4 regions of the Ruminococcus sp. AM26-12LB genome follow, and region 1 is predicted to be linked to each of the others. Evidence: riboswitches for the same ligand, from Rfam matches in the RefSeq annotation. Region 1 holds a riboswitch; each other region holds the start of a gene.
What was found. Region 1 has a riboswitch for cobalamin ahead of DW694_RS07405 (cysteine-rich small domain-containing protein). Riboswitches for the same ligand answer to the same signal wherever they lie in the genome.
Positions count from the first base shown of each region.

Region 2: another riboswitch for cobalamin. It lies ahead of DW694_RS07130 (ABC transporter substrate-binding protein); the one in region 1 lies ahead of DW694_RS07405 (cysteine-rich small domain-containing protein).
Region 3: another riboswitch for cobalamin. It lies ahead of DW694_RS14975 (ABC transporter permease); the one in region 1 lies ahead of DW694_RS07405 (cysteine-rich small domain-containing protein).
Region 4: another riboswitch for cobalamin. It lies ahead of nikB (nickel ABC transporter permease); the one in region 1 lies ahead of DW694_RS07405 (cysteine-rich small domain-containing protein).

Region 1 covers NZ_QUJX01000008.1:51,991-57,128, reverse strand. Annotated here, with positions in the region: gene DW694_RS07415 (N-acetylmuramoyl-L-alanine amidase family protein) at 1-867, shown strand, start outside; gene DW694_RS07410 (C40 family peptidase) at 1,151-2,611, shown strand; cobalamin riboswitch at 2,843-3,013, shown strand; gene DW694_RS07405 (cysteine-rich small domain-containing protein) at 3,280-3,567, shown strand; gene DW694_RS07400 (phosphatase) at 3,675-4,391, opposite strand; gene DW694_RS07395 (glycyl radical protein) at 4,745-5,138, shown strand, end outside.
Region 2 covers NZ_QUJX01000007.1:165,602-170,739, forward strand. Annotated here, with positions in the region: gene pcrA (DNA helicase PcrA) at 1-1,792, shown strand, start outside; cobalamin riboswitch at 1,906-2,188, shown strand; gene DW694_RS07130 (ABC transporter substrate-binding protein) at 2,290-3,384, shown strand; gene DW694_RS07135 (iron ABC transporter permease) at 3,399-4,484, shown strand; gene DW694_RS07140 (ABC transporter ATP-binding protein) at 4,484-5,138, shown strand, end outside.
Region 3 covers NZ_QUJX01000022.1:25,333-30,470, reverse strand. Annotated here, with positions in the region: gene DW694_RS14985 (ABC transporter ATP-binding protein) at 1-612, opposite strand, end outside; gene nikC (nickel transporter permease) at 593-1,456, opposite strand; gene DW694_RS14975 (ABC transporter permease) at 1,472-2,401, opposite strand; cobalamin riboswitch at 2,537-2,711, opposite strand; gene DW694_RS14970 (MATE family efflux transporter) at 2,853-4,211, opposite strand; gene DW694_RS14965 (ABC-2 transporter permease) at 4,367-5,041, opposite strand; gene DW694_RS14960 (ABC transporter ATP-binding protein) at 5,038-5,138, opposite strand, start outside.
Region 4 covers NZ_QUJX01000016.1:68,521-73,658, reverse strand. Annotated here, with positions in the region: gene hisIE (bifunctional phosphoribosyl-AMP cyclohydrolase/phosphoribosyl-ATP diphosphatase HisIE) at 1-780, shown strand, start outside; gene DW694_RS12880 (M14 family metallopeptidase) at 952-1,911, shown strand; cobalamin riboswitch at 2,196-2,385, shown strand; gene nikB (nickel ABC transporter permease) at 2,569-3,507, shown strand; gene nikC (nickel transporter permease) at 3,508-4,338, shown strand; gene DW694_RS12865 (ABC transporter substrate-binding protein) at 4,397-5,138, shown strand, end outside.

The DNA of each region.
Region 1 (5,138 bases):
ATGGCTACCGGTTGGGTCACAAATTCCAAAAAAGGATATAAATATTATTTCGATCCGTCAACCGGTGTCATGGCTACGGGAACGAAGACGATCGATGGCAAGAAGTATACATTTGGCAGCAATGGTGTCCTGGATACCAACCCAAGCACTACTACAGCTACAAGCTCCAGGACCATCAAGAATTTCCTTGCTAATGCACTGCTTCCGGTAGGAAAGACTCTTTACGTATGGGGCGGCGGCCACAACTGGTCAGATGCGACCAGAAAGGGCATCAGTCCAAAATGGAAACAGTGGTATGACAGCAATTCCAGCTCCTATAATTACAGATATTATATGGATCTCAGTGAAGCTACAGAACAGAAGGGCCTTGACTGCTCCGGCTTTGTAGGATGGTCTGTATATCAGATCATGCAGAGCAGATCCGGTGGACCTATGTACACGGATGTTTCCGGAAATCTTGGATCTTTGTATTCCGGCAAGGGAATGGGTACCGTTGTTTCCCAGTCTCAGCTGGCAAGCTCAAACTGGAAGCTTTATCCGGGAGATATCGGATACAACAGCGGACATACTTGGATCGTTCTCGGACAGTGTTCCGATAAGAGTGTTGTGATCCTCCACTGTACACCGAATGCCGGCGTACAGATTTCCGGAACACCGACACCAAGCGGAACTTACGGAAGCCAGGCGATCAAACTGGCAGAAACTTATATGTCTAGGTATCCTGGAGCCAGCAAATATGACTATCATGAATCCAGTGGTAACTATATCCGAAACGGTGCTTACTTCAGATGGAACAGAAGCACTCTTTCCGATCCCAACGGATATCTGAATAAGACAGCCAATCAGATCCTTGCAGATCTGTTCTGATCAGGATGTGCTGAAAGAAATTTGTATGTAACAAATAGAAATAAGAAACGTGAGAGGAGAACCTGAGATAACCCGGGTTCTCCTTTTTTAATGTCAAAATCATTAATAAATGTTACAAAGTTTTAAACTAATTAATAGAAAATCCTTGCAATCCAAATAACACTGTGTTAATATATAAAAAGATTGAAACAAGATATTGCAAAAGTATTACAAAGAAAACCAACGAAGCGGATGGTCAGATCCGCTGTATTAAATTAGAATCAGATTGCGAGGGTGAACAGTCATGAAGAAAAGGATATTATGTCTGACACTGGCGCTCATCATCAGCGGAGCACAGGTAGTCAGCGTAAGCGCAACAAGAGAAGATGAGGCAGCACTTCAGCAGGAGATGGATGCGACCAACGAACAGCTGAATGCGACTTATTCCAGATTGGATGAGCTTTCCTCACAGAAGTCACAGATTGAAGGCGAGATTTCAACTCTTGATGCCAATCTTGTAAACGTGATGGTTTCGATCCAGACACTGGAGGGAGATATCTCCAATAAGGAAGCCGACATTGCATCTACACAGACCAACCTTGAGAAGGCCAAAAATGCCAAGCAGAAACAGTATGAGGCAATGAAGAAACGTATCCAGTATCTCTATGAGAAGGGTGGAGACGATGCATGGTTCCAGATGATGCTGAATGCAGAGAACCTGTCTGACCTTCTTACAAGAGCAGAGTACACACAGAAGACTTATGAGCAGGACCGTAAGAGTCTTGAAAAATATTCCAATACGATCCAGCAGGTGGCAAACCTGGAGGCACAGTACACACAGGAGAAGGCAGAGCTGGAGGGAATGAAGCAGGAATATGAGGCAGAGTCCCAGAACCTGCAGGCACAGCTGGATGAGAAGCGTGCCACATCCGCAGATTATGATAATGAGATCGCCTACGCACAGCAGCAGGCTACAGATTATGCCAACCTTCTTGCAGAGCAGACTGCAGAGCTTCAGAGATTAGAGGCTGAGCGTATTGCAGCAGAGGAAGAGGCAAGACGTCAGGCCGAGGCTGAAGCAGCAGCGAGAGCACAGGCTGAGGCAGAAGAGGAAGCAAGACGCCAGGCAGAGCAGGAAGCACAGCAGGATGAGGCGGACGAGAGCGAAGACGGACAGTACGATGAGGACGGCGACGTGATCGAGAATGCAGATGAGGATACTGCAGAAGATGACACCGAGGATGTGGATGAAGATGCAGACAATGGTGAGAATGATGATGCGTCCGAGGATACTGAGAATACAGAGGATAATGCAGACGCAGATTACGATAACAGCACAGACGCATCTGAAGAAAGTGCAGAGGACACATCTAATGCAGAGGATACATCTTCAGACAGTGACAGTTCTTCTTACAGCAGTGGTTCCGGATCTTCTGTTGTGAATTATGCTACACAGTTTGTGGGAAATCCTTACGTATGGGGCGGAACAAGCCTTACCAATGGTGCAGACTGCTCCGGATTTGTACAGAGTGTCTATGCGAACTTCGGAGTCAGCCTTCCGAGAACCTCCTATGAGCAGCAGAATGCAGGTACAGAAGTATCCTACGCAGATGCACAGCCGGGAGATCTGATCTGCTATGGCGGACACGTGGCTATTTACATGGGTAATGGCCAGATCGTTCATGCATCGAACTCTCAGGATGGGATCAAGATCAGCAATGATGCTACATACAGAACAATTGTATCTGTAAGACGTCTTGTATAATAAGAACGTACAATAGAAAATAAAAATACAGCAGCCCGACAGCAGTTTGTCGGGCTGTTTTTGACGTCGGAAAAAATATTGAAAACCCATGGAACGGAGTGAACAGCAATAAAATATGCTCAAAAATGTATAAATATTGAAAACAGTATTGACATATAATTAACAGGATGTTATTATAATGTCAGTATAATTCCATATTGAACATAGCAAGTGCTGAGGATAGCTGACAGTTATATATTGATTATCAGAAGTCCACAGAAAAGGGAATCAGGTGTGAAACCTGAGCGATCCGGTCACTGTAACGGAGGAGCGAATCTCATAGTCCATTGTACGTATGTATGAGAAGGAGAGAGGAGCCATGATCCCGGAGCCAGGAAACCTGCTTGTTATGGCGAGGTTAAACTTCCGTGTAAAGTGTAACAACCATTTCAGGGACTCCGCACCCCTGGGACGTTGTCTACTTTTTTACGAGAGTAGGCATTTTTTTATGGAATGCGCCTGTTCATATGAATTATACATGATTAAATGGCAGGCGATACTACTCCGGATACATTCGTTCCCTCCGCGCACTCATGAACGGATTATATTTCTACCCCGGGGTGGCATCGCTACCTCTTTTTTATAGGAAAAAGTTATGTGTGGTTATGTCAGGAGAGGAGAAAAGAGCCATGGAGAAACCATACTGGGAAGGCAAAGAATACTCTTACTTCAGCCACAAAAATTGTGAGTATTTTCCGTGCCATAAAGGAGCAGATCCGGAGAACTTCAATTGTCTGTTCTGCTATTGTCCTTTATATGCACTGGGAGATAAATGTGGTGGTAATTTCCGCTTTACGGAAAGCGGGATTAAAGACTGCACCGAGTGCAAGCTTCCTCACAGAAGAGAAAATTTTGGATATGTTACAGGTAAATATAGCGAGCTTGCGGAAATTGTACGGAAGCAGCGGGAAAAATAAAAAACAGGCCAGTTCAGATACAGGAAAATGTATATTCCTGTGTTTGAACTGGCCTGTTTTGTTTGGAGTGGACAATATCTGTTATCTGTCGGAAAAGATACAGAAGATCATTCTCTGGTTTGGAGAAAAACCCTGAGTCTGGGAATCTGGTTGTTGAGGATCAGCTGTTCCGGAAACATGGCCTGATGAACAAACTCAGCAGCACAGGTAAAATCTCCGATATGCTCCGGGCCATGGCTGTCACTGGAAAGAAGCAGCGGCAGATCATATTTGCGGCAGCATCGAAGGATCTCGAAACAGTTTTCTCTTGTGTCGCCACGATAGCCATAAGGTGCAAGAGAAGCTTCGTTGATCTCAAAGATCGTGCCGGTTTCTCTGGCAGCCCTTGCAAGCGCATCATAATTAACCGGGTAATGAGTGTTATCACTATGTCCGAGGATCTTTACACAGGGGTTTTTCATTACATTGATAAAAGCTTCTGTGTTTTCGGCTCTGGTACCGCAGCGGTAATTCCAGGCATGCATGCTGGCAATGGCGTAATCAAGTTTACATAATAATTCCTGATCTAAATCTACCGTTCCGTTGCGGTCAAGGATATTCAGTTCAATTCCGTAGAGTAATTCTACACCGAAATGTTTTTTGGGAGAATAGGTAAGGCTGCGGAAATAGGAGGAAGTTCCGGCTGCCAGAGTGCCGGGACCGTGATCAGTGATCCCGAGAAGCCGGAGACCTTTCTCGGCAGCTGCGCGTGCCATGTTTGTGATGGTACATTCCGTGCCGTGACCACTGGCGATGGAGTGGGTATGCATATCAGAAAGATACATAAAAATACACCTCTTTTACTGTTTGAGAACATGTGACAGAGCGGAATACGAATGTCCGCTTTGCATAAATTTTTCTGAAAAACAAAGGAATTCCTATATAAATTCAAGTATGGCAGAGCAGAAAAACAAAGTCAATAGAGAAAAACATAAAAATACAAAAAACAAATAAAATCAACAGGGCACAACCGATAAAACCCACAAAAACAGCTAGAAACACATGTTGGATTTCGTTGACATCGCAGTAGGGGTAAGGTATAATAAAACTACATGAGCACATAGCCGGACAGGAGCGGTTCTGGAAGCGTAGAGGCAGACAGATCACCAGAAACAACCGGTTATGAGAAAGGAGAATCATGGAGAAATTTCATATAGCAGATGTTCCGAAAACAGACAGGATCACACATCTTGTAGATAATCTTTATGCAAAGATGCCGGTGATCGAATCTGCCAGAGCAAAACTGATCACAGAGTCTTACAAAGCAACAGAAGACGAGCCGATCATCACCCGCAGAGCCAAGGCATTTGCCCACATCCTGCACAACATTCCGATCATCATCCGTGATGAGGAGCTGATCGTCGGAAGCAGCACTTTGGCGCCGAGAGGATGTCAGACGTTTCCGGAGTATTCTTTCCAGTGGCTGGAAGATGAGCTGGATACAGTGGCTACCAGAACAGCCGATCCATTTTATATTGCGGAGGAAACCAAGGCGGAGCTCCGTGAGGTACATAAATACTGGAAAGGCAAGA
Region 2 (5,138 bases), on a different contig from region 1:
TGAACTGATCACACCGGAAGAGATGGAGCTGAATGCGGGCGGCGATCCGGATGCACGGAAGATTGCCGGTATGTATAAGGAATATCAGTCTATCCTCCGGGGAAACAATGCGCTGGATTTTGATGATCTGATCGTGAAGACTGTGGAGCTTTTTCAGCATAATCCGGATATCCTGGACTATTATCAGGAACGTTTCAAATATATTATGGTGGATGAGTATCAGGATACTAATACTGCCCAGTTTAAATTTGTAAGTCTTCTTGCTGAGAAATACAAGAATCTCTGTGTGGTTGGTGATGATGATCAGTCCATCTATCGTTTTCGTGGAGCAAATATCGGGAATATCTTAGGCTTTGAGAAGGTTTTTCCTGAGGCTAAGGTGGTGCGCCTGGAACAGAATTACCGTTCTACCCAGAATATCCTCAATGCAGCCAATGAGGTGATCGTCAATAACACAGAGCGTAAGGAAAAACGCCTCTGGACAGAGAACGAAGAGGGCGATAAAGTACATTTCCGTCAGTTCAACAACGGATTTGAGGAAGCGGAGTATGTTGCAGGAGAGATCATCCAGGGGCGCCGCAACGGGAAGTTCCAGTACAAGGACTGTGCAGTACTTTATCGGACCAATGCCCAGTCTCGTCTCTTTGAGGAGAAATTTCTCCTGGCAAATGTTCCTTATAAGATTGTCGGCGGCGTGAATTTTTATGCCCGCAAAGAGATCAAGGATCTGTTAAGCTATCTGAAGACCATTGACAATGCCAGTGATGATCTGGCTGTGCGCAGGATCTTAAATGTGCCAAAAAGAGGGATCGGACTCACCAGCATCGGCCGTGTCCAGGACTATGCGGATATGATGAACCTGAGCTTTTACGATGCGCTACGCGTGGTGGAGGAAGTACCGTCCATTGGCAGGGCAGCAGGAAAGATCAATGATTTTGTATCCTTTATCCAGGGACTGAAAAGTAAGGCAGAGGCCTATACAGTCCGTGAAACCCTGGAAGAGGTCATTGAGCTTACCGGTTATGTGAAGGAACTGGAGGCAGAGAAAACGGAGGAGGCCCAGGCGAGGATCGAAAATATCGATGAGCTGATCTCCAAGACAGAATCCTTCCAGGAAGCCATGGAGGAGGCCGGACAGCCGGCAACACTTTCTGCATTTCTGGAGGAGATCGCACTGGTGGCAGATATCGATTCTGTTGATCCGGATCAGGATTATGTGCTGCTGATGACCCTTCACAGTGCCAAGGGACTGGAATTCCCCAATGTATTTATCGTGGGAATGGAGGACGGTGTTTTTCCGGGATATGCTTCCATCTGGTCCGGTGATCCGTCGGATATCGAGGAGGAGCGAAGGCTCTGTTATGTGGGGATCACCCGTGCCATGAAGGAACTGACTTTAACCTGTGCAAAACAGCGGATGATCCGTGGGGAGACTCAGTATAACCGTGTGTCACGTTTTGTAAGGGAGGTTCCACGGGAGCTGGTAGATCTTGGACATACCATTCAGGAGAAAAAGCCCAGAGTAGATGATATCGTATCTCCGAAAAGCGCCTATGCCCAGATGAAAATGAATTTCCAGGCAAAGAGCACCCTGCAGAAAAAAGATTTCACAGTGAAGAAGGCGGACAGCCTGGACTATGGTGAGGGAGACACGGTCCGTCATGTGAAATTCGGAGTCGGTATCGTAAAAAATATCGCAGACGGCGGCAGAGACTACGAAGTGACGGTAGACTTTGACAAAGTCGGCGTGAAAAAAATGTTCGCCGGTTTTGCCAAGCTGAAAAAGATCTGAGAGGGATCTCTCCGGGCAGACTATTTCTGCAAAAAACTGTAAAAATCCGGCCTCAAGGTTGTAATTGGAAAACCGGTATGTTAGAATCAGTATCAGCGTAATTGAATTGCTGTGAAGTGAACAGTATCACCGGCACATATGCTGCCGGATACTGTGAGAGGGAATCGGGTAAAAAGCCTGAGCGGTTGCGGCCACTGTATACAGAAGAAGGGATTTCACATGCCATTGCAGAAACTCATGTGAGAAGGCGAAATCCCGATGTCAGAGAGATTCTGGAGAAAATTCTGATACATCATTCATGATCGGCTAAAAGATGAATGGTGTATCAGTTTTTATTTTGCGGAGTTTTTTCTGAGTCTGTAAGTCAGGAAACCTGCTTGACAGTATGTAAGTGGGAGCTTCCGTACAAAGTGTTCCGTGCAGATTTTATGAAGCCCCATCTTTTCGGTTACCCATAGGCAACAGGAGATAAAACAGGCGAAAAGAGAGGAAATGAAATGAAAAACAAGTATGTATCCACAAGAATCATGGCAATGGTAATGGCAGCGGCAATGACCGTATCAGCAGCTCCGGCTGTTTATGCCGCAGAGAGAGCAGACTCCGAGACCATCAAGGAAGACAACCAGCCGGCAGCAGAAGACAGTACAGAGTCTGCAGACACCGAAGATTCTTCCGCAGAGGCAACCAAGACAGAATATCCTCTGACCATCACAACCTATGATTACGATGGAAACGAAATCGAAACCACTTATGAAAAAGCACCGGAAAAAGTCCTTGCTGTATATCAGGGAAGCATTGAGACTATGCTCGCACTTGGTCTGGAAGACCACCTGGTAGCTACCGCAGGTCTTGATAATGAAGTTCCGGAAGATCTCAAAGAAGCATTCTCAAAAACAAATTATCTTGACGAATTTACCCCATCCCTTGAAACTGTAACAATGCTGGAGCCGGACATGATCTTATCCTGGAGCTCTCTTTTCTCTGATAAGAATCTGGGAAATGTAACAGACTGGATCGACAAAGGCTGCAACACCTACTACAACACCAATACTCGTCCGGACGGCGACAGAACACTGGAAAATGAATTCACAGATATCTTAAATATCGGAAAGATCTTCGATGTACAGGACAAAGCACAGGCTATCGTTGATGATGCAAAAGCAGTGATCGACAAAACTCTTACTGCAACTGCAGATGTAAAAGACAAACCAAGCGTAATGGTATTGGAGCCTCTTGGAGATGACATCACAAACTATGGCGTAAAGAGCCTTGGCGGAGATATGGTAACACAGTTAGGCGCAACTCTTGCAAACCCGGATGCTTCCACCGTTGGAAAAGAGGATATCATCGCAGCCAACCCTGACGTGATCTTTGTGGTTTACATGCCATATGCAGGAGATGATCCGGAAACTGTTAAGAACAGCCAGCTTGCAGTGATCCAGGATGATGAGTCCCTGAAGAGCCTTGACGCAGTAAAGAACGGACGTGTTTACCCGATCATGCTCAGTGAGATGTATGCAAGTGCAACACGTACCCAGGACGGAATCGAAACTTTTGCAAAGGGATTATATCCGGACGTAAATCTTGACTGATCGGAGAAAATGCAGTGAAAGAAACAGCTTCACAGAGAAAAAAAGATAAGGTGCTCAGAACATCCATGTATGTGGCAGTTCTCATCGGACTTGCAGGATTCCTTATTTTTTCCATACTTGCAGCCATCACTTTTGGAAATGCGGATCTGTCACTGAAGGATGTATACAGCGTTATCGCTTATAAATTGTTTCATATAAAAAGTCTGTCCGCCTATGCGGAAGGCGCAGTTCATGATGTTGTGTGGCTGATCCGGCTGCCTAGAGTCCTTCTGGCTCTGGCAGTTGGAATGGCTCTTTCCGTGTGCGGCGTGGTGATGCAGGCTATCGTGCAGAACCCGCTGGCAGACCCGTATGTGCTGGGTATCTCATCTGGTGCATCTCTGGGTGCCACACTGGCCATCATGCTTGGAATCGGAAGCTTTCTTGGTGGAAACTCTGTGGGAATCACAGCTTTCATTGGCGCGATGATCACTTCTTTTGCGGTGATCGCCATTGCAAACATGGGTGGAAAGGCAACTTCCGCAAAACTGATCCTTGCGGGAATGGCGGTCAGCGCAGTCTGTTCTGCTTTTTCCAATTTTGTCATTTATATTACCAATGACAAAAATGCGGCAACAGAAGTTATGAAGTGGAGCATGGGAAGTCTTGCCGGAGCAAGCTGGACCAGAGTGGGTGTAATGTTTCCGGTCACGCTGGTGTGCGTGGCTGTTTTCTGGACGCAGTACCGGAACCTGAATCTGATGCTTCTGGGAGATGACGTATCCATTACCCTTGGAACAGATCTGCACAGACTGCGGACTTTTTATCTGATCGTTGCTTCTGTTATGATCGGATTTGCCGTGTACTGTGCCGGTGTGATCGGATTTGTGGGACTGGTGATCCCTCATGTGGTCCGGATCCTTTTTGGAACAGATCACAGAAAACTGCTCCCCTTAAGTGCGCTTCTTGGTGCATCGTTTCTGATCTGGTGCGATGTGGCATGTCGTGTGATCCTTAAAAATTCCGAGATGCCCATCGGTGTGCTGGTATCCATTATCGGTGCTCCCTGCTTTATTTATCTGCTTGTGCGGAAATCCTATGGATTCGGAGGTGCCCGGTAATGAAGATCACCACAGAAAATATTCAGGTTGGTTTTCACGCCAGACAGATCCTGAAGGGAATCTCCATGGAATCCAAGGATAAGGAACTGGTAGGAATCATCGGACCAAACGGAAGCGGAAAATCCACTTTGCTGAAATGCATTTACCGTATTCTGAAACCAGACGCAGGAGCCGTGTATCTGGACGGCGAGGAGCTTCATTCCATGAGTGTTCGAAGCTCTGCGAAAAAAATGGCCGTGGTGGCACAGCACAATTATTATAATTTTGATTTTACGGTCCGCGAGGTGGTTCTTATGGGGCGTGCGCCTCATAAAAAGACTCTGGAACGGGACAATGCAAAAGATTACCAGATCGTGGATGAAGCGCTGAAAACCGTACAGATGGAGGCGTTTGCAGACCGTACCTTTTCCACTCTTTCCGGAGGAGAGCAGCAGAGGGTGATCCTGGCAAGAGCACTTGCCCAGCAGACCTCTGCACTGATTCTGGATGAGCCTACCAATCATCTGGACATTACCCACCAGATCATGCTGATGGAGCTGGTGAAAAAACTTAATGTAACCGTGATCTCTGCTATTCACGATCTGAATATTGCAGCAGCATACTGTGATAAGATCTATGTACTGAAGGACGGAGTTCTGGAAGGTTATGGAACGC
Region 3 (5,138 bases), on a different contig from region 1:
TAGCTGATAGATTTCTTCCAGGATCTGCTTCTGTACGGTTACATCCAAGGCTGTCGTCGGCTCATCTGCGATCAGATAATCCGGTTTCATGGACATGGCAATGGCGATCATAACACGTTGGCACATACCACCAGACAATTCGTAAGGTTTTTTCTTCATCAGTTCTTCCGGATCACGCAGATTCATCATCCGCAGACTTTCCAACGCTGCTTCCCTTGCCTGTTTTTTGCTCATTCTGCGATGTTTTCTCAGTCCTTCCAGAAGCAGTTGTTCAACTGTAAAAAGCGGATCAAGAGCAGCAGTCGGATCCTGAAAGATCATTCCGATCCTGTCTCCGTATAACTGTCGTTTTTCTTTTCCTGATAACTTCAGAAGACTCTTTTCGTTCAGTGTCACATCTCCGGATATCACCTTTCCATTTCCTGCAAGCAGATTCATGATCGTCAGAGAGGTAACTGACTTGCCGCTTCCACTTTCTCCCACCAGAGCATGGATCCTTCCGCGTTTTACTTCCAGGCTGACATCTTTTACTGCATGAACCATTCCGTGAGATGTCTGAAACTCCACATGTAGTCTTTTTACCCTTAGGACATCATTTTTGGGCTGTTCCATTCTGTATTCCCTCCCCCAGATAATTAAATGCCAGAACAATGATCATGATCAGTATGCCCGGATAAAACATCAGTCTTGGATAAGTCTGGATATAACTTCTACTGTCACTGAGCATGATCCCCCATTCCGGTGTCGGTGCCTGCACACCAAGGCCGATAAAGGAAAAACCGGCAATTGACAGAATGATCGAACCGATTTCCATTGTTGCCAGTGCGATCACAGATGGCAGGATATTTCTCAATACATGCCTAAATATGATCCTTGCGTGGCCGCAGCCGCCGGCTTTTAGTGCGGTCATATAATTTTTATTTTTTTCCTGAAGTGTCAATGCTCGGGCAAGCCTTGCATATTCTGCCCAGGATACGACCGATAAGGACAGAATCAGATGAGCGCCGCTGGCTCCTACGGTTCCTGCAATGGCAAGTGCCACAATAAAGACCGGCATAGCCATAAATACATCAATGATCCTCATAATTATGGAATCGATTTTTCCACCTACATATCCGGCAAACAGTCCGATAGGCACCCCGACACATACAGTAATCAGAAGCACCGTAAAGCTATAGCTCAGTGAATACCGGCTGCCCCAGAGAAGTCTTGATAAAATACATCGTCCCAGCTGATCAGTACCTAAAGGATATGCCGCCGACGGATTCTTTAATTTTATCGAAACATCCACAAGCAGTGGATCATGCGGCGCCAGTACAGGTGCAAAAATAGCTGCCAATGCAAAAATTATGACCACCATCAATCCTATTTTTGTTTTCGGTGACCGGAATACCTGTTTCCAGTACAGATTCTGGATCATGCTTTTTTCTGTTTTCTGCTTTCTTCTGCTTTCCATTCTATGATCTCTCCTTTACTTTAACTGGATTCGCCGGTCAATCGCAGAATAGGCGATATCCACAAGAAAATTTAATACTACAATGCCAACAGCCAGAATAAAGATAAAACATTGCAGCACCGGAGTGTCTTTTGAGATCACGGATTTCAATGCCAGATTTCCGATTCCCTGAATTGAAAAAATACTTTCTATCACAGCTGAGCCACAGAAAAAACCGATCACAATTGATACCAGACGTGTCAGCACAGGAATCAGGATATTTTTCAGACCATGACGCAAAATTACATTTACAGATGACAATCCCTTAGCTCTGCTGGCACGTATGTAATCCTGCTTCAGCACCTGTATCATATTGGTACGGATCAATCTCGTCATAATTCCAAAGAAACTGATATCCATGGCAAATGCCGCAAGAATCGGGATGCCTCCGGCATCTCCTCCGATCACGGAAATCACTTTTAGCTTTACTCCAAATATATAGAGCAGCATCAGACCGATCCAGAAAGACGGCATAGATACACTGAGGGACGACAAAATGCGAATGACTTTATCCAGAACTCTGTTTTCATAAATTGCCGACAAAATTCCAAGAGGGACTGACACGATCATCAACAATAAAAACGAAGTAACTGCCAGTTTAAATGTCTGTGGAAAATATCTTTTTAATTCCTCAAAAGCCGGTTTTCTGGTAGAATATGATTTCCCAAAATCGCCATGAAGTGCCTGATCCAGCCATTTCCCGTATTGTACCAGCACCGGCTGATCCAGTCCTTCCTCATGCCGTACTTCTTCTACCTGCTCCGGTGACGGATGCTCATATTTTTTCTCCGCCAGCACTCTGGCAGCATCACCTGCCGATATAAAACTCAACATAAAAATAATAAATGTAACCGCCAGCACTACCGGAATCATAAATATAAAACGCTTTGCAATTACTTTTCCCATTTTCATTTCTCCTCATTTTTCATCTGTTTATTCGGTTAAAATAAAAAAAGCTGATATGATCCAGCATCATATCAGCACAAAAAACAAACCTCTACCTCAGGCAGAGCTTATTCCTTCTGTATCCCATCCGAATCAGAATTCTTCTGTCAAAAAGGCAAGTCTCCTGACTCCAGTTCTTCCTACTTACCATCTTCCCGGATCTCTCCAGTGATATTTTGGTTTTCGTCCCTGTCACAGTAGCGGTGGCTGTTCTGGCATTTCACCAGATTCCTTATTAAGTACTTTGTACACCCTTCTGACTATTCAATTTTCATAGTTGTAAGTATCATAATATCATACTTTTCTTTTTATATAAATAGTTTTTTTGTCAAATATAAAATATCTGAACATTTCATAGTGAAACCCGGATATTTTCTGCCTGTATTATTATAGATCCCTTAAGTAAATAACATTATGTATGAACGGTGACTTCTTTATATTTCCGTATAATGATCATATAACTTACGAATAATAAAACAGCTGCACTGCTCCATGCACAGATCTCTGCATAGTATATTCCATCTTCACCGATCAGTTTTGGCAGCAGCAGCGCAACACTGACACGCATTATAAATTCTGCAATGCCGCTGGCAAGCGGAATCAAAGTATTACCCAGGCCCTGGATAGCGGAACGATACACATACAGCAGATACAGCACCCACAAAAAGACAGCCATGATAAACAAATACTTATATGCTATATCCAATACCTGTCGGGTCTGATCCGGTTCACCGGATACAAACAGGGACAGTACATTACGTCCAAACAGTACCATCATGCCGGAAATGAAAGCCGAAGTGAGCACTGCCATATAAGTGCCGCTGCGCACGCCTTTTCGAATCCTCTGATATTTCTTTGCACCAAGATTCTGGCCCACATAGGTTGTAATAGCATATCCATATGAAACGGCAGCCATCTCCAAAACCCCATACAGCTTGTTCGATGCCGTAAATCCCGCCACAAACAGAAAACCAAATCCATTGATCACATACTGTACCACAAGTCCTCCCACGGAGATGATCACATTCTGTATCGCAAGAGGAACCGCCAGTTCCAAAAGCCGCAGGCTCATAGAGGGCTGCCTGTAAAAGTCCTTCTTTTCCAGGCGGATATCCGGGATTTTACGTAATACGATCAAACAGTACAAGGCAGAAAATCCCTGCGCGATAACGGTCGCCACTGCTGCTCCGGCTATACCCCAGCCAAAAACCGCCACAAATAACAAATCCAGTCCCACATTGATCACTGCTGCCACTGTCATTGCGATCAACGGAGATCTGCTGTTTCCAAGTGCCCGAAGGATCGCTGCAAATATATTATAAGCAGCTATGATCGGGATTCCTGCAAAGATCAGCCGCAAATATAGCATTGTCAGATCAATGACATTATCCGGTGTCTGTAAAAATAAAAGAACATGATAAACTGTACCTTCACTTACTGCGAGTACGACCACAGACAGTAATGCTGTCATGATATAGCTTTTCGCTACTGCACATTTCAGATTTTCCTTTTCCCTTGCTCCATAATACTGAGATACAAGAATAGAAAAACCCTGTGTGATACCTGTCATAATCCCCAACACCAGCCATACCAGCCAATCTCCGGCACCTACTGCCGCCAGTGCTTTAACTCCTACCACTTGTCCGACGATCATGGTGTCTGCCATTGTATAAAACTGCTGAAAAATATTTCCAAGCATCATTGGTATGGCAAAAGTTATGATCAGTTTTCCGGGAGATCCGGCAGTCATATCTTTTTCATTAGTTCCCATAAGAATCTCCTTTTCTTTTCATCCTTGACCGCTATTTTACAAGGGACTCTTACGAAACACAAGCCTATTTTTTCACAAAGTTTTTCTCATATTTTTGGTAGCTATTACATCTTTATAATCATTATTTTTAATGGATCATCTTTGCCACGCCTATCTTAAAACTCTTTCTTCTTCATGGCGCTCATACTATACTTATACGAAGCAAACCATATAAGCAGACTTAGCACAATGAGGGCAATCCCGATTTCAAGATCCCCTATTCCCCCTATCATATGCAGAATACTTTCTTTTAATCCCAAGTTAGTCTTCACAAAAGATCTAATTGTATAACAAATCGCAAAAATAATTAAAATTGCGATTGGCAGCACAATTCGCCCTTTCTCTCCTTCGAACCTTATCCTGATCGCGATCATAATTCCCGCAATTGCCTGAAACACAAAAAATGTGATCAACTCCATTGCCAGCATTTCCAGATCAAACACCTCTTCAGGATTTATGAGTACCATAATTCCTGCACAGATCATTCCAATGCACCATCCACATGCTGTCATGATAAAGGAAAAAATATATTTTTCTCTGACATATATTTTTTTATTTACGGGTAAAGAAAATAAATATGTGTAACCATGGCCATTTTCATCATAACTGATCGTATTACCTGAATATATCGCCAGAACAGATGGGATATACATTGCAATGAAAGCAGCTGCCTTTTTTCCTGTAAGTATAAAAAACAATGCTACAAACACTAACACCAAAAAAAGATTACCACCCTGTCGAAAAAACAATCGAAAATCCTTTTCCAAAAGCCCTCTGATTCCTTTCATCATCTTTCGCCTCCTGTCAACATCAGGATCACCTGATCGAGTGATCCGCTCTCTACTACGATTTCCGGATAATTTTCTATATAATACTGCTTCTCGTTCG
Region 4 (5,138 bases), on a different contig from region 1:
CTTCATACCGATGAAAACAGATCTGAGAACGTTCTGGAGCTTTTAGGAGAACCAGCTGTGTCCGGACTTTGCGGTGCTTATGTAAGCAGTCTTGAAAATGATCTGCATACATTTAAGGAAACCTGCGAAGAAGCCGGAATTCCGGTAAACACATATAAAAGTAATATTGCATGGTCGGACTTTAAATTAAACAGTGACGGAATGGTTCCGGTTATTGTCCAGGATTACCGGACGGATGAAGTACTGATGCTGGCCTATATGAATGAGCTTGCTTTTAACACAACATTGAAGCTTGGAAAAATGACATACTGGAGTCGCAGCCGGAATGAGCTCTGGACCAAAGGTCTGACATCCGGACACGTACAGTATGTAAAGTCTCTTACTATTGACTGTGATAATGATACGATCCTTGCCAAAGTGGAGCAGATTGGCGCAGCCTGCCATACAGGAAACCGTACCTGTTTCTTCAAACCGCTGCTGAAAAAAGAGTACGATGATACCAACCCACTTCACGTGTTCCAGAATGTGTATGATGTGATCACTGACCGAAAAGAACATCCAAAGGAAGGTTCCTATACCAATTATCTTTTTGATAAGGGAATTGACAAGATTTTGAAAAAAGTCGGTGAAGAATGCACAGAGATCGTCATTGCAGCCAAAAATCCAGATAAAGAAGAGATTAAATACGAAATTTCAGATTTTCTTTATCATATGATGGTACTTATGGTGGAAAAAGGAGTCAGCTGGGAAGAAATCACCAAAGAATTGGTAAAAAGATAAATTATATATCATTCAGGAAAAAAGCTTTTGTACGTCGGATCAGAATGAACGGTTACGAAAGCTTTTTTCTGTTTTCCCGGAATCTTAAAAGAATATGTACAATTTCGGTTAGGCATGATATACTTATCGTCAAAAGTGCGGAAATATAAAAAAGGAAAAGGGAAACAACCAATGATCAAAATTGATGACTGGGTGATTGAAAAAGGAGAGAAGGCACAGGGGAAAATTAAGATCACAGGATACGGCATAGCAATGCCGGCAACTGTGATATGCGGAGTGAAAGACGGACCGACGATACTGATCACAGCGGGAATACACAGTGCGGAGTATGTAGGAATCCAGGCGGCAATGGAACTTGCAAAAGAATTTCAACCGGAAGAACTGAAGGGAAATGTGATCATCGTTCCACTGGTCAATGTCAGTGGCTTTGAGCATCGCACCATGAGTCTGGTCTATGAGGATGGCAAGAACCTGAACCGCGTTTTCCCCGGAGATCCTGAGGGAACAGCTGCAGATCGTATTGCCTATGCTATAGTGACAAAGCTTTTTTCCATAGCAGATTATTATATCGACCTGCATAGCGGAGATGGGTTCGAACAGCTTCATCCCTATGTTTATTATGTAGGGGTTGTAGATGAAAAGACAGCAGAGAAATCATTACATATGGCACGGCATATCGGCGTAAAATATGTGGTCCGTTCCACAACCGCCACAGGTGGCGCCTACAATTATGCTTCTTCTCTTGGAATTCCAAGTATTCTCATCGAAAGAGGCGGACACAGCTACTGGACCTGGGAGGAAGTAGAACAGGATAAAAGAGACGTCCGTCACCTTGTTTTTCATCTCCAGGGAAAGAAATGTCATGGTCTGAAGCATTACCGTCAGATGCTTCTTGAAAATGTAGTCTATGAATATGCGCCGTATACCGGATGCTGGTATCCATCCAAGAAGCCTGGAGAGTACTTCTTTAAGGGAGAAGAATTGGGTGAACTGAGAGATTACTATGGAAATTTACTTTACACATCTATTGCAACTGAAAACGGAGTCGTACTTTATCAGACAGCCAGTCTGAACATTATTGAAGACGGACCAATGATCGCATATGCAGCGATCACGGAGACTCTGACCTGATAGTAAACAACCTTTTCAGAACGCTTCTGTCTGAAATCATATTGAAACAGTAAGAAAACCGGGTTTTACCATTTGCTATTCTATTTGTAAAAATAGCGAGGTAAAATCCGTGTTTTTTTAGCAGATCAGATAAATCCAATTGTCAAATCCCCCATGGGGGATATATACAATTCAAGCATCTTTAACAAAATTTATGAGTTTTCTAAAAATATAACATTTTTCCATAGACATAAACTATAGTTTTATCATATAATGTTTCAGTAATTTGACAGCATTTGCTGATTTTCACATCAGCCGTTGTAAGTTCTGAGAGGATTAATAGGGAAACCGGTGTAAATCCGGTACGATCCCGTCACTGTAAGGGGAAATCCTCAGACAAAGTACCACTGGTCGAGTGCGTGAGAAATAGACCGGGAAGGTGTCTGAGGGTAAGGATCCTAAGTCAGGAGACCTGCTTGCAATTGTTTTAAAATGATTCTTACGGAAGATAGGAAGCATATTTATTTTGTGTGCCCGTATTTCGTCACGGGCTTTTTTCGTGCAAATTTTCTAAAATTCCATGCATATTCTGCATATTAAGAATCCAATAGTTTCTTTTATCTAACTAAATTAAAACGGCAATGTTAAAATCGCATCAAATGAGGAAAGGAGTAAAACGTGACAAAGAAACAAGTAGGAAAAAGATTTCTCCAGATCATCATTGTATTATTTGGAATCAGCTTTTTCACATTTGGACTGACCTACCTGTCACCTGGTGATCCTGCGGAGATCATGCTGACAGAGTGTGGTAATCTTCCTACACCAGAGCTTCTGGAACAGACAAGACATGAGCTTGGCCTTGATCAGCCCTTTCTCGTGCAGTATGGTTCCTGGCTGAAGGGTGTTGTTACAGGAGATATGGGACAGTCCTATTCTTTCAAAATGCCGGTAACAGATAAACTGGTATCCTGTTTCTGGCCGACGCTGAGGATGTCGTTGCTGGCACTTCTGATGATGGTCATTATTTCCATACCGCTTGGAATCCTGGCCGCTGTATATCAGAACAAATTCCCGGATTATTTTGTGAGAGGAATTACCTTTGTGGGAGTATCTGTTCCAAGCTTCTGGCTGGGCCTGATCCTTCTCAGCATCTTTGGTGTTCAGCTTCGCTGGATCAATGTTGCAGGAGGCAGTACGGATTTTAAATCCATGATCCTCCCGGCGCTGACTCTTGCACTTGCCATGTCTGCAAAATATACCAGACAGGTAAGAAGTGCAGTGCTGGAGGAACTTCATCAGGATTATGTCACAGGTGCAAGAATGCGTGGAATCAAGGAAAGCGTCATTCTCTGGAAACACGTCCTTCCTAATGTTATGCTTCCGCTGGTAACGCTGTTGGGACTTTCCCTTGGAAGTCTTCTGGGAGGTACTGCAGTTGTAGAGATCATTTACAACTGGCCTGGAATGGGAAATATGGCAGTAAAGGCGATTTCCTGTCGTGACTATCCTCTTGTACAGGGCTATGTACTTTGGATCGCGATCCTGTACATGTGCATCAACCTGCTTGTGGATCTGTCCTATACTTATCTCGATCCAAGACTTAAGGAGGATAGATAATTGAAAAAGGTATTACGAACATTCAAAGAAAATAAACAGTTCACTCTTTTCTTCATTCTGGGTCTCGTGGTGATCGGAATTGCGATCTTTGCGCCGCAGCTCTCACCATATGATCCACTGAATGCAGTTATGACCGAATCACTGCAGGAGCCAAGCTCCGCTCATCCGTTCGGAACGGATAAGCTTGGACGAGATCTTCTTTCCCGTGTTATCTTCGGAACAAGAACCTCTCTGATCATGACCTTATGTCTGGTTGCAGTGATCTTTGTCATCGGTACATTTTTAGGAGTTATTGCCGGATATTTCGGCGGCGTTGTGGATGCAGTGATCATGCGTATCGCAGATATGATGATCTCCTTCCCTGGGCTTGTACTGGCCATTGCCATTGCCGGTATGCTTGGACCAAACCTGGTCAATGCCGTTATTTCCATTGCGGCTGTAAGCTGGACAAAATATGCCCGTCTTGCACGAAGTATGGTCTTGAAAGTCAAGAAGAGTCTTTACATAGAGGCAGCTATAGTAAACGGAACAAAGACCTGGAAAATTCTTCTTGTACACATTCTTCCCAACATGGTAACCCAGATGGTGGTAACTGCGGCAGCAGATATCGGAACTATGATGCTGGAGCTGGCTTCCCTTTCATTCCTGGGATTTGGTGCAACTGCGCCGACACCGGAGTGGGGACTGATGCTGAATGAAGGAAGAACCTACATGGCAAAGGCGCCATGGCTTATGATCTACCCTGGTATCGCTATCGTGATCTGTGTTGTTGTTTTCAACATGCTTGGAGACAGCATCCGTGATGTACTGGATCCGCGCCAGGATCAATAAAACAACTCTGTAACAAACCAACACCATATGATCAGTATATTATCTTTAGGAGGATGAAATGAGAAATAATGTAGTTAAAAAAGTGCTGGCTGCTACACTTGCATGTATGATGACTTTTTCCATGACAACAGTGGCTCAGGCAAAGGGTGACAAAAAAAGTGATAAGGAAATCACCATCGGAGTAACAAGCTTTGCAGATACACTGGAGCCGACAGAGCAGTATTTCAGCTGGGTTGTATCCCGTTATGCGATCGGCGAGTGTCTTACAAAATTCGATGAGAACGGTGAGATCGTTCCATGTCTTGCGGAAGAGTGGGAAAACAGTGACGATGGAAAAACATGGACCTTCAAGATCCGTGAGGGCGTAAAATTCTCCAACGGTGACGATATGACACCGGAGATGGTAAAAGCCTCCATCGAACGTACCGCTGAAAAGAGTGACCGTGTTCCGGAATTCTTTGATCTCGACAGCCTCGAAGTTGACGGACAGAACCTGATCTTCCATCTGAACAGAGCAAATGCAAACATGGCCGGATGCCTTGCAGACCCGCTGTTTCTGATCGTAGATACAAATGTAGATGATTCTACATTTGCCATGGAAGGACCGATCTGTACAGGACCTTACGCAGTAGAATCTTTCAGCCCGACGGATTCCTGTATCGTAGTAAAAAATGAGAACTACTGGGATGGAGAAGTTCCCCTTGATAAAGTTACACTGAAATGTGTGGATGACCAGACAACACGTTCCATGGCTCTTCAGACAGGTGAGATCGATATCGCTTACAACCTGAAAACAGAGA